One region of the Aneurinibacillus thermoaerophilus genome, then DNA from elsewhere that is predicted to be linked to it. Evidence: riboswitches for the same ligand, from Rfam matches in the RefSeq annotation. Region 1 holds a riboswitch; the other holds the start of a gene.
What was found. A riboswitch is a leader RNA that binds a small molecule or an ion and turns the genes downstream of it on or off. The one in region 1 is predicted to bind FMN.

Region 1 (4,214 bases):
CAGGCGATCATGCACGATGGAAGCATGGTGGACGATTTCGCCATTTTTTCAGGTAAACGCTCGATGCATGTATGCAATGCCCCTTCACCAGCAGCCACAGCCTCTATCAAAATCGGTGAAGAGATCGCAAATCGTGTGCCGGATCATATGATAGACAATATAAAGAAAACGATAGCCCCGGCCGTTCTGGTATAGTTCGATGAATACGGCCACGATGTCAATTCATTGCCACTGTACCTGTCCTCTCGTATCGCGCCCGAATCTGAGATTTTATCGTCCCTGCGGGAGTAATGGTACATTTGATAAAAATATCTACATATAAACCCGAAAGGCAAAAAGCCGGAAATCGGGCGCGCAGGAAGTTTATCCTTTGCGCCCGCTGGTGCATACATTATTCTTCATCCCATACTTTTACCGCAACCATTTTATCACCGTTGCGTAGATTTTTTGCGTGCTCAAGCCCTTCGATAACTTGCCCGAATACAGTATGCACGCCGTCGAGGTGCGGCTGTGCTTCATGCACGATGAAGAACTGGCTGCCGCCGGTGTCTCGTCCTGCGTGTGCCATGGAAACAGCGCCTGGGATGTGTTTATGTGGATTCCCTTCTGTTTCGCATTTGATCGTATAGCCCGGGCCGCCTGTTCCTGTGCCGTACGGGCATCCTCCCTGGCTTACGAAGCCTGGAATGACACGGTGGAACGTAAGTCCGTTATAGAAGCCGGAATTGGCGAGCTTTTCAAAGTTTGCAACCGTACCCGGAGCGGCTTCAGGAAAAAATTCGATCGTAATTTTGTTGCCGTTTTCAAGTTCAATGCTACCTTTTTTCTTTGCCATGTTTGTTCCTCCTTATTGGTTCGTTCGCTCTATTCTATCATAGGACGTTTTAAAGCCTCAATGTGCGTATGCTTGTTTCACATTATAAAATTTTCGTGTGGACAGCGGAATATCAATTGGCTATACTAAAAATACAACTGAATTATACAAATCCTTCGGGGCAGGGTGAAATTCCCGACCGGCGGTGATAGAGGCTACGAGCCTCTTCAGTCCGTGAGCTGCGGCTTTTTTGGCCAATGCTGACCCGGTGCAAGTCCGGGACCGACAGTATAGTCTGGATGGGAGAAGGATGGATCAGAGCACGCCAGGTGTTGCTTTCTTGTAGTTTTTTGTATGCATTTTATTTGCTGCTGTATTGCCTTTGCTTCGTGGAGCAAGGCGAAGATGCTGCGGTACAAATGTCAAAGTATTCAAGGTGATGTATACAGCTTTCCTTTTACAAGTTTGCTGTATCTGACTAAAGAAAACAAAGATTGTTCCTGGCCTAGACTAGATCTACCTTTTTGTGAAAAAGCCCTGAAAACGGTTGAACCGTCTTTCAGGGCTTTCTATATGTATGGCTTTTTCGAGGAAAAAGGACGAGGCATAAGTACGCGAGTTGCTCACAGTATGGCAACGGGAGAATTCAGATAAGTCAAAACGCTTTTGTTGCATAGATAAGGCAAGCAGAGCGCGCAATCCATCTCTCTTTTCTTACCCCAGGGAAATTCCGTGAAAAGAGATGGTATTGTGCGTTTTTGTTTTTGATGGAAGGAGAAGCGATGATGGAACACAGAGAGTACATGGAGCTTGCGCTTAAACTTGCGGCGGCGGCACGCGGGCAGACAAGCCCGAATCCCATGGTCGGTTGTGTGCTTGTAAAAAACGGGGAAGTCGTTGGTATGGGTGCCCATTTAAGGGCTGGGGAAGCGCACGCGGAAGTGCAGGCGCTGCGCATGGCGGGCACGAAAGCGAAAGGCGCCACTGCCTACGTAACGCTGGAACCGTGCAGCCATTATGGACGAACCCCTCCCTGCGCGGATGCGCTTATTGAACATGGTGTGCAGACGGTGGTTGTCGCCATGCTGGACCCGAACCCGCTGGTGGCGGGCAGAGGAGTAGCCAAACTTAAGGAAGCAGGAGTAAACGTCCTGACGGGTATATGTGAAGCGGAAGCGAAACGGCTGAACGAAGTGTTTATTACCTTTATTACAACAGGCCGGCCGTTTGTTACCGTGAAAACTGCGATGACGCTTGACGGAAAGGTGGCGACATATTCCGGAAGCAGCCGCTGGATTACAGGTGAGGAAGCGCGTCGGGAAGTGCACCGTATGCGACACGAGCACGACGCAATTCTTGTAGGAGTTAATACGGTGCTAGCCGATAACCCGCAGCTTACAACCCGGCTTTCACCTGGCGGCAAAAATCCGATTCGTGTCATCGTTGACACGACGCTGCGCATTCCGATGGATGCAAACGTGTTAACGGACGGACAGGCTCCGACCTGGATTTTTACGACGGAACACGCGGACAGGACGAAGCGGGCGCAGCTTGAAGAGAAGAGGATCCGCGTTTTCTCCACCGGGGACGGCCCGAAAGTCGACATTGACTGCTTGCTTGCGACCCTCGGCGAACAGCAGGTTTCTTCGTTGCTGGTTGAAGGCGGCAGCCAGATAAACAGCGCGTTCTTACACGCGCGGGCGATCAATAAAGTCGTTGCCTACGTCGCGCCGAAGCTGGTAGCGGGCCAGAATGCTCCCACGCCGTTCGGCGGCCTGGGAATTGAAGAAATGGCGGATGCCATTTCACTTATGGATGTCTCGTTCGAAAAAGTGGGGAACGATATGAAAATTTCTGGATATCCGGTCTGGAGGTAAGCGTATGTTTACTGGGATTATTGAAGAAATTGGAACCATTCGCCGCATTCAAAGAGGGAACCGTTCCGCCGTCCTGGAAATTGCGGCTGAAAAAGTGCTGACAGATGTGAAATTGGGTGACAGCATTGCTGTGAATGGTATTTGCTTAACGGTTGTTGAGTTTTCTGGCCGCCATTTTACGGTGGATGTAATGCCGGAGACGCTTGACAGGACAAGCTTATCCGCTCTTGGCCCGGGTTCTCCGGTCAATCTAGAACGGGCGCTGGCCGTAGGGGATAGACTTGGCGGCCATTTCGTCTCCGGTCATGTTGACGGGACAGGCGTTATTGTCGACAAGCGTCCATACGATAATGCCATGTTGTTTGAGGTGCGGACTGGAGAGGAGCTTTTGTGGTATATTATTCCAAAAGGTTCCATTGCTATTGACGGGATTAGTTTAACCGTCGTTGATGTAGCGGGAGATGGCTTTACGGTATCCATTATTCCGCACACGCTGGAGGAAACGATCTTGCAATACAAAGGAAAGGGCGACCTCGTCAATTTGGAATGTGATATGCTTGGCAAATACATTGAACGGTTCATCGCTCGGCGCGACTTGCGTGATCGGGAAAAACAACCGACGCTTACGAAGGATTTTCTCGTCGAACATGGGTTTTGTTGATTGAGCGCTGGAAAGGAGTGGGGAATATGTTTCATTCAATTGAAGAAGCGATTCAAGATTTGAAAAACGGCAAACCGGTAATCGTCGTGGATGACGAAGATCGCGAGAATGAAGGCGACTTTATTGCGCTGGCGGAAAAAACAGACGCCGCGATGATTAATTTCATGGTTACGTACGGTCGCGGTCTTGTGTGCGTGCCGATTACAGAAGAGCGCGCCGCTGAGTTGAAACTTGAGCTGATGGTAGACAGGAATACGGATGCGTACGGGACCGCGTTTACCGTCTCCATCGATGAGAAAACAACCACTACTGGCATTTCCGCGCATGAGCGGGCACAGACGGTGCAGGCGCTGCTTGACCCGGCCAGCAAACCGGAAGATTTTCGCCGTCCCGGCCACATTTTCCCGCTTATTGCAAGAAAAGGCGGCGTATTGCGTCGGGCCGGCCACACGGAAGCGGCTGTTGATTTGGCGCGTTTATGCGGCGCGTATCCGGCCGGTGTTATCTGCGAGATTATGAACGAGGACGGAACGATGGCGCGGGTGCCTGATCTGGTGCGGATCGCTGCAAAGCACGGACTCAAAATGATTACGATTGAAGAATTAATCCGTTATCGCATGCGTTTCGACAAGCTCGTAAGGCGTGAAGTCGAAGTGGAGCTGCCCTCTGAATACGGACATTTTCGCATGGTAGCATATACGAACGATACAGATGATAAAGAACATGTGGCACTGGTTAAAGGAGACATCCATCCAGATATACCGACGCTTGTAAGGGTGCATTCCGAATGTCTCACTGGCGATGTGTTCGGTTCGTTCCGTTGCGATTGCGGTCCACAACTTCATGCGGCGCTCAGACAGAT
Region 2 (4,214 bases), 380 kb from region 1:
AAATATGAGATAGCAAAAAGGAGGGTGCGTACTTTCCGCTTGCAAGCATCAAAACATAAAGGTTAACGTTTAGGGACAACGCCATTACTACTATAGAGTAGTGAAATGCTGAATTATTCGTTGTCTGGCTATAATTCCGGCTTGTTATTCAGGCTGCGCCACAAATAAAGGCAAGCGATCGATTCATACGGCGTCCACTTGGCTCCGATTTCAATCATTTGTTTTTTATCAGGCAGCGCGGGAAGGTCGTAGTTGAACTGGATGGCTTTTTTAATTCCCAAGTCATCTACCGGAAACACATTAAGACGCCCGAGCCCAAAAAGCAAAAACATTTGCGCCGTCCACACACCAATCCCTTTCACTTGGACAAGGCGACGAACAACTTCCTCGTTCGACAAAGTGGGGAATTCTTCTTCTTTCAATCTTCCGTCAGCAAAAAACGCAGCTAAATCCTTTAAATATCTAATTTTTAAATAAGATAGACCGCAGGCGCGTAACTCTTCTTCACCCGCAGCAAGGATGGGTTGCGGCGCCCACTCCCCGCTAAAATACGCGCGAACTTTCGCTGCAATAGCCGCCGCCGCTTTGACGGAAAGCTGCTGTGATACAATAGATTCACACAGTATCGCAAAATAGTCAGTCCGCGTTTTCCATGGGTACCGGCCATATGCATCGATTAAACGGCCGATAATCGGGTCTTTTTCCGCCAGACGCTTTACTCCTTCAGCAAACGCTTGTTCATTTGTATTTTCAATCATTTCCCGCCCCCCTATGTAAGAATTCCGTAAGCGCATCCTGCTTTGCCCAATATGTAATCGGTCGGTCATTTTTTTTTGCGTCAAAACAGCTAACAACAAAATCATTGCGATACGGCGCAATGACAAGCGAATTTCCATCCGTCCGCACCATGCGCAGCAAAGGCCCTTGTTGGGTATTCGCCAGCGACTCTATTTTTTGTACCGGTTTAGCAGCATTAAATAAATCAATAATCCGCTCCCGTTCTCCACTTTCTAGCGCTCTTTCATTCCCATCCGAATCGCGCAAAATGACAGCATTTACCTCATCGGGCGAAACAGCACGATGCAAATGGTCACTGGAATAGTATTTTTCCAAGCGTTTTACCCACGCATTTGGCAAACCGAATACAATTACAAGCACAACCACAACAATATAGCCGATCCATTCCGCATATGAAATCCCAAAAATCATCTTTTTCTCCCCTTTTCCTCACTTCTTCTTTCATTCGCTTAAGTTGAATTCTTCTTGCCTATATTGTACAGCAAATTGCGCTATATAAAAGCGCTTTAATTTTATGACATGGTTTCGAAGTAAAAGATGAAAGGCAGGACGTTATAAGCAGTCACAATTGTTTGTTATTTATTATTTCTCCTCATGAAAAACAATGGATATTGACTTCCATATATTTTCGTGACATATTTCTAAATAGATTGTGAAGTTTGTAACACAAACAAACCTTCAGGACAGGGTGAAATTCCCGACCGGCGGTGATGGAGCCAATTCTCCTCAGTCCGCGACCCGGATGCAAAATGGCGAGCATCCGGCTGACCCGGTGAAATTCCGTGACCGACAGTATAGTCTGGATGGGAGAAGGGAGAATTGAATAATGAAAAGAAAAGTACGAAAGACAGCGTTTTTGTCATTGCTGTCCACCATCGGATTTCTACTAATGTTTGTGGAAGTCCCGCTGCCGATGTTTCCAGCTTTTCTCAAGATCGGTGTAAGCGAAATTCCCGCGCTTATCGGTGCCATTCTATTTGGCCCACTCGCCGGAATGGCGGTCGAATTTATTAAGAATGTGTTGCATTTTCTCTTGACAACTCAAGGCGGCATGGCAGTCGGCGAATTGTCCAACTTCATTGCCGGTAGCACATTCGTTGTTGTTTCTGTGTGGCTAATGCGCATGCTACGGCAGAGCAAAGTAAATTTCTGGTTGGGGATGACCGCGGGTACGATGGCGATGGCGTTTATTATGTCGGTTGCCAACTATTTTATTTTTATTCCGGCCTTTGCCTACGTGATGGGCATGTCAGTTTCCGACATTATCGGCTGGTCACAACAGGCGAACAGCAGCATTACCAGCCTCTGGACGCTTATCGTTTACGCGATCTTACCGTTTAACCTGATTAAAGGGATAGCAGAAGCGGTCATCGCGTATCCAATTTACAGCCGTCTTCGTCCGGTGATACAAAGCGGCGAGTAATATGGAGCCATTCAGTTTTATATAAACAATAAAACACAAAGAAAGCTTTCGCTGTACGGCGGAAGCTTTTTTGTTTTAGCAAAAAAATTTTAGTCCCCCCCTTAAAACCGCAAATATTGCACGAATACATATGACAAAGAAAAAGAACGAGGTGACGATTCATGAACCGTATTGAAATTTTGGTTAATTCTGCGGATGAAATGTGCCAAACGATGAAAACCTTGCAACACTCTTACCCTAACGCTACATTTGAAAAACTCGAATATATTGGGATCGAAAACGGGCAACTTTCCATCAAATTATCATACATACTTAACTAATATCATTTTTGACGTTTCGGCATTTGTAACCACCTCTTCCTGTACTTATGTTACTTTTCAGCGAACGAAACCAAATTGAATAGTCAATCATTATGTTTCTTATCCACTTAAAAAGACAGGCATTTACGTAGCCTGTCTCATTTTATACCGTATTTTAAATACTTATGAACATGGGCCAAAATTGATTTGCGGGTTAAAATTCCAACAAACACCCCGTCCTCATCAACAATGCACAAGAACGGATGATTAATAGAGAGTTCCAAGCCGCGGAAAAAGCTGCCATCCTCCTTCATCCACGCCACTTTTTTGTTCATGACTTCTTCCACTTTCCGCTCGCCCAGTTTATCATATTCAATCTTTTCAATCCCAAGAATGGAATCCAGAATAAGTGACATGCTGATAAGTCCTTTAAGCTTATACTCCCGATCCAATACTGGAATGGCAGAATAACCCGATTTTGTCAAAACGAGCAGGGCGTGCTCCAACGTGTTGCCTTCCTGTACAATCGCTACTTTATTACCTGGAATCATCAAATCTTTAATCGCGATATCCAACGATACGCTTTTTACCATTTTCCCCATACATCCACCGCTTTCTTATCATGAAAATTACTTTATATTCTAATTCTATCATGAAAACGTTTTCTATACATATAGTTCCCATATGTCTGCGCCGCCCATTCCACACGGGACGTGCGCGCCGAGCGGCGCAAACCGCTCGGGCCACTATCCTATCCGTTTCTTCCTACCGTTTTTGACCTTTTTCTCAGGAAATTTGGGAATCGTTCCGCGAAATTAACACTTCGCGCGGTTTGCTACCCTCATAAGGACCAACAATGCCGCGCGCTTCCATCATATCGACAAGCCGCGCTGCACGCGTATAACCGATGCGAAGCCTGCGCTGTAAAAGCGAGACGGAAGCCGTCTGCGCTTCGCGCACAAGTTCTACCGCCTGCTCATACAGTTCATCTTCCGGTTTCCCCACGGCTGCTGTTTCCTCTTCACCTGGCATCATCTCCGGATGATAGCGCGCCTCCTGTTGACTTTTGACAAACGTGACGACTTTCTCTACTTCATGATCGCTAACAAATGCTCCTTGAATACGCACCGGCTTGGATGCGCCCATCGGCAAATACAGCATATCACCGCGTCCAAGCAGCTTTTCTGCTCCTCCCATATCCAAAATCGTTCGGGAATCGGCCATTGAAGACACACCGAACGCGATGCGCGACGGAATATTTGCTTTAATGACTCCAGTAATCACATCAACGGACGGCCGTTGAGTAGCAATAATCAAGTGAATACCGGCCGCACGGGCCATTTGCGCCAGGCGACAAATCGCGTCTTCCACGTCTCCCGGCGCCACCATCATCAAGTCCGCCAGCTCGTCCACGATAACTACGATAAGCGGAAGCGGTGCCACCCCTTCCTGCCGCGCTAACTCGTTGTACCGCTCCAAATCACGTGTGCCTGACTTAGCAAACAATTCATACCGCCGCTCCATCTCCTGTACAACTTTTTTCAGCGCCATCGAAGCGCGACGCGGATCGGTGACAACCGGTGATAATAAATGCGGAATTCCATTGTATACATTTAATTCTACCATTTTTGGGTCAATCATCATTAATTTCACTTCGCTCGGTTTTGCTTTGCATAAAATACTCATAATGATTC

Region 2: linked by a shared signal. The riboswitch ahead of K3F53_RS08000 (ECF transporter S component) and the one ahead of ribD (bifunctional diaminohydroxyphosphoribosylaminopyrimidine deaminase/5-amino-6-(5-phosphoribosylamino)uracil reductase RibD) in region 1 are both predicted to bind FMN.

What each region holds. Positions count from the first base shown of each region.
Region 1 is NZ_CP080764.1:1,139,189-1,143,402, forward strand. It holds gene lhgO (L-2-hydroxyglutarate oxidase) at 1-195, shown strand, start outside; gene K3F53_RS06125 (peptidylprolyl isomerase) at 392-835, opposite strand; FMN riboswitch at 983-1,129, shown strand; gene ribD (bifunctional diaminohydroxyphosphoribosylaminopyrimidine deaminase/5-amino-6-(5-phosphoribosylamino)uracil reductase RibD) at 1,597-2,691, shown strand; gene ribE (riboflavin synthase) at 2,696-3,352, shown strand; gene K3F53_RS06140 (bifunctional 3,4-dihydroxy-2-butanone-4-phosphate synthase/GTP cyclohydrolase II) at 3,379-4,214, shown strand, end outside.
Region 2 is NZ_CP080764.1:1,514,245-1,518,458, reverse strand. It holds gene K3F53_RS08010 (DNA-3-methyladenine glycosylase family protein) at 129-758, opposite strand; gene K3F53_RS08005 (hypothetical protein) at 751-1,209, opposite strand; FMN riboswitch at 1,469-1,617, shown strand; gene K3F53_RS08000 (ECF transporter S component) at 1,625-2,221, shown strand; gene K3F53_RS07995 (hypothetical protein) at 2,383-2,541, shown strand; gene cbpB (cyclic-di-AMP-binding protein CbpB) at 2,679-3,122, opposite strand; gene K3F53_RS07985 (FtsK/SpoIIIE family DNA translocase) at 3,307-4,214, opposite strand, start outside.